Regions from separate parts of the Methylobacterium sp. NMS14P genome, predicted to be linked through region 2. Evidence: riboswitches for the same ligand, from Rfam matches in the RefSeq annotation. Region 2 holds a riboswitch; the other holds the start of a gene.
The links. Region 2 has a riboswitch for cobalamin ahead of LOK46_RS25765 (TonB-dependent siderophore receptor). Riboswitches for the same ligand answer to the same signal wherever they lie in the genome.

Region 1: another riboswitch for cobalamin. It lies ahead of LOK46_RS16795 (CbtB domain-containing protein); the one in region 2 lies ahead of LOK46_RS25765 (TonB-dependent siderophore receptor).

Annotation. Positions count from the first base shown of each region.
Region 1 is NZ_CP087106.1:3,502,423-3,504,619, forward strand. It holds gene LOK46_RS16790 (discoidin domain-containing protein) at 1-767, opposite strand, end outside; cobalamin riboswitch at 929-1,123, shown strand; gene LOK46_RS16795 (CbtB domain-containing protein) at 1,159-1,341, shown strand; gene LOK46_RS16800 (CbtA family protein) at 1,358-2,110, shown strand; gene LOK46_RS16805 (DUF1636 domain-containing protein) at 2,103-2,197, shown strand, end outside.
Region 2 is NZ_CP087106.1:5,414,912-5,417,108, reverse strand. It holds gene LOK46_RS25770 (hypothetical protein) at 1-172, shown strand, start outside; cobalamin riboswitch at 502-700, shown strand; gene LOK46_RS25765 (TonB-dependent siderophore receptor) at 1,024-2,197, shown strand, end outside.

The DNA of each region.
Region 1 (2,197 bases), 1.9 Mb from region 2:
GGTCCCCGCAGCGCGGTCACGCGCTCGAACTGCGTCGGGTCGAAGAACAGGCCCGACAGGAAGTAGCCGTCCGGCGGCAGCGGCTCGTCCGGCGGGATGAAGGTGATGCCGTCGCAGGTCAGGCGCTCGGTCAGGAAGATCACCTTGCTGCGGTCGACCTTGGGTACCTTGATGTATTTCAGGTTGAGCGCCTTCGCGATCGATACCGCGATGATGTACTGGACGAGGCAGTTGCCGAAGGCGCCGTTCTCGAACAGCGACAGGCCGACCAGGGCGTGGCTGGCGCGGTCGGGCGCCGATCGCAGATTGTAGGTGACGTAGACGTTGGCGCCGGACTTCTCGTTCAGGAGCGTCACGTCGAGGCCGAGCATCGCCCGCAGCGCGATCAGGTCGACCGCGGCCTCGTCGGCCCGGATCCCGACGCCGATGATTTGAGCCGGTGCGGGCGCGGCGATCCGGACCGCGCGCGCCCAAGCCCGCTCGTCGGGGACGATCGCGGCGACGAGGGCGTCCGGGGTCGCGGTCCAGCCGGCGAGGTCCGGCTCGGTCCACGTCGCGCCGTCCTGCGAGACCGCCACCGCGACGTCGCCGGGCTCCGGGGGAACCGCCGCCTCCCCCGACCGCAGGGCGACGGAGTGGATCGGAAACCGGCCGCCGAGGTCGACCTCGAGCCAGGTCGTTCCCGTCGCCGCATCGGAGACGATCCGCCGGTCACGGCCGGCCGCGAGATCGACGAGGACCGGGGTCGGATCGTCTGTCGGGGCCATCGGGTCTCCGGGAGTTCAGGGCCCGCGCCGGGGCCGGGCGGGTATCGGGTGCGGCGGTGCCCGCTCCGGGGCGCGGCCGTCAAGCCCGCCCCGATAGCGGGGCGGGCGCGGGAAACGGTCGCGATCCGGCGCCGCTCCGTTGTGTCCCGGCGGTCATGCGTCTACAACGGCCGGGCGACGGTGCCCCGGAGACGGGGTGAAAAGGGAATGCGGTGAGGGGTTTGAAGCCCCGATTCCGCGGCTGCCCCCGCAACTGTCAGCGGCGAGCGCCCGCCATGCGCCACCGGAGCGATCCGGGAAGGCGGTGGGCGCGCCGAGCCGCGAGCCAGGAGACCTGCCGTCGCGACAGGATCCCGCAATGCCGCCGGTGGGGCGGCTGGAGACGCTTCTGATGACGACGCAAACCCTCGCCCCCGTCGCCGCCGGCACCCGCTCATCGGAGCGCCCGATCGCCGTCGCGTTCGCGGCCGTGCTGGGCCTCGGCCTGCTGTTCATGGCGGGCTTCTCGCCGGCGATCGCGCTCCACAACGCGGCGCACGATTTCCGACACACCCAGAACTTCCCCTGCCACTGACGTCCCCGGACCAGGGATGATCATCCGGCTCCTGTCGGCGGCGCTCGCCGCCGGCTTCTTCGCGGCTGCCGTCGTGACGGGCCTCGAACTCACGCTGACCTCGCCGCTGATCGTGGCGGCCGAGCGCTACGAGCAGCAAGAGGCGCCGCGTCAGGCCGCCAAGGCGCTCCCGATCAAGGCGCTCCCGATCGTGCTGGCCCATGCCGGGCACGACCACGCCGCGCCCGACGCCGCGCCGGAATGGCAGCCCGGCCCCGGCCTGCCGCGGATGGCCTTCACCGGGCTCGCGACCCTCGTCGGTGGCGTCGGCTACGCGCTGCTGCTCGGCGCGGTGATGCTCGCCTGCGGCCGCGAACCCACGCCGCAGGTCGGCCTCGCCTTCGCGGTGGCGGGCTTCGCCAGCGTCGCCCTCGCGCCGGGCCTCGGCCTGCCGCCGGAACTGCCCGGCAGCGCGGCAGCGCCGCTCGCGACGCGTCAGGCGTGGTGGGTGATGACCGCCGCGGCGACCGGGATGGGACTCTACCTGATCACCATCCGCCGCGCGCTGATCACGATCCTCGGGGGGCTCGTCCTGATCATCACCCCGCACGTCGTCGGCGCCCCGCAGGCGCCCGAGGCCTCGTCCGAACTCCCGGCCGCGCTCGCCGCCCAGTTCGCCGCCCGGTCGCTCGCCATCAGCTTCGTGTTCTGGATCCTGATCGGGCTCGGGCTCGGCTGGGCGTGGCAGGCCTTCGCCCGCGGCGCTGATCGGGGGGCGGCCCGTGCCTGAGACCGTGCTCTACGTCTGCACCGCCTGCCGCCGCCCGGACGACGACCCGGACGGGCCCCGCGCCGGGGCCCGCCTGCTGGAGGCGCT
Region 2 (2,197 bases):
CGAGGCCGTGTATCTCGGACCGACCGCCTACACGACCCTGTCACCCCAGGCCTGGGCCTCGTTCACCTGGAGCTTCCAGGTGGCCGGGCAGGCGATGGGCGAGCCCGGACCGCTCGACCTGTCGAGCTTCGACCGCCATCAGATGCGGTTGCGCGTTGGGTACAGCTTCTGACCGCGGCCTGCGGGCTTCACAGGGGCGAGGGACAGGCGCCAAGACAGCGGGAGGACGCCGGTCTTCGGGTGCTTTGACGGAGAGACTGGCGGAGAGGGGATGCCGCCGTATGATTTAGAAAAACATTACACATCAAAGACTTATTTGATCGGCCGCGGAGGCATCTGTGCCACCACAATGGCCCGTGGGGTGCGTCTCAGCAAGCGGCGCAAGACCGCCTCAACACGACCTTCTGGGGACGACTGAAACGGTGGTGCGCCTATCGCCGAATGGATTGCGACGTTCGCCGGATGGATTGTTGGCTCGCGTTGACTCACGAGTTCGTGAGGCTGTAGCTGGATCGTGACGGTTCCCCCTTCGGGGGATCAAAAGGGAACGCGGTGAGGGTCTCCCCGATGCCGCGGCTGCCCCCGCAACTGTAAGCGGCGAGCCCAGCACCACCGCGTCACTGGATGAGCCTCATCCGGGAAGACGGTGCGAGGGCGGTGACCCGTGAGCCAGGAGACCTGCCGTCAGCCGTGGTCACACGCGAAACGCGTCGGGCGGGGTGTCCTGACGGGTGTCAAAGCGCTGCCTCGTGAGGTGGTCGCCAAGGCCTCGTTCGCGGTGACGTGCCACTGCCGTCCCGAGGTCTTGAGTCCGTGTCCCGTCCCGCGCCGCAATGGCGGCTTCGCGCATCCGTCGCATCACTCGCTCTCGTATTCCTTGGGCTGACCCCGGCGACCGCCCAGGGCTTACGAGCCGACGCCGCCACAGAGGCGGTCGTTCTCGACCCGCTCTCGGTCGAGGGCAGCTACACCGCCGCCCCCACCTACCAGGTCAGGGATCTCTACAGCGGGACCAAGACCGTGATGCCGCGGCTCTCGCTGCCGCAGCAGGTCGACGTCGTGCCCCAGGAGGTCCTGCGGGATACTGCCGCCACGCGCGTCGAGCGCGCCCTCGACTACGTGCCGGGCGTCGGCAAGCAGAACGATTTCGGCGCCCAGAACCTCGCGCTCTACTCGGTGCGCGGCTTCGCCACCCAGGACATCTTCTTCAACGGCTTCAACATCGCCCGCGGCTACAACGGCGCGCCGGACACCCAGAACGTGCAGTCCATCGAGGTGCTCAAGGGACCGAGCGGGGCACTCTATGGGCGCAGCGACCAGGGCGGCACCGTCAACATCCTGACCAAGCAGCCCGTGGCCTTGCCCTTCGTGGAGACGGGCACGCTGTTCGGGAGCTTCGGCACGGCGCGCACCACCGTCGATGCCGGCGGGCCGCTGAACGAGGAAGGCACCGTCCTCTACCGGTTCAATGGCGCGCTCTCCCGGCAGGACAGTTTTCGCGATTTCGTCGACGGCGACCGCGTCTTGGTCGCACCGGTGGTGAGCTGGCTGATCAGCCCGGAGACCAAGCTCACCGTCGAGGCTCAGTACCTGCGCAACCGCCAGACCTTCGACCGCGGCACCACCGCGGTGAACAACCGCCTGGGCCTCGTCCCGCGCTCGCGCTTCTTCGGTGAGCCGGGCGACGACTCCGTGTCGGAGGCCGGGATCCTGCAGATCCGCCTCGATCACGCCTTCAACGCCGACTGGCAGCTCAGAGTCGCCGGACACTTCAACACCGGCAGCCTGACCGGTTTGCAGACCGGCGCGACCGGCCTCCTCGATGACGGCCGTACCCTGCTGCGCGAGTTCCGCCGGCACGACTTCACCTGGGGCGTGGCGATCGGGCAGGCCGAGCTCGTCGGGCACTTCGACACCGGGCCGTTCGCCCATACCGTGCTGCTCGGCCTGGAGCACGAGCGCTACAACAGCACCGAGAACCTGCTTCGCTCGACGCCGCGGCTCGACCCTTTCGCCATCGACCTGTTCACCCCGGTCTACGGCCAGCCCAAGCCGCCCTTCACGCGGCGCTACAGCGCGAGCGAGAACGTCGGGAACACCGCCGTCTACGTGCAGGATCAGATCGCGCTCAGCCCGGAATGGAAGCTCCTCATCGGCAACCGGACCGACTTCTACAACCAGACCTTCCGCGACAAGG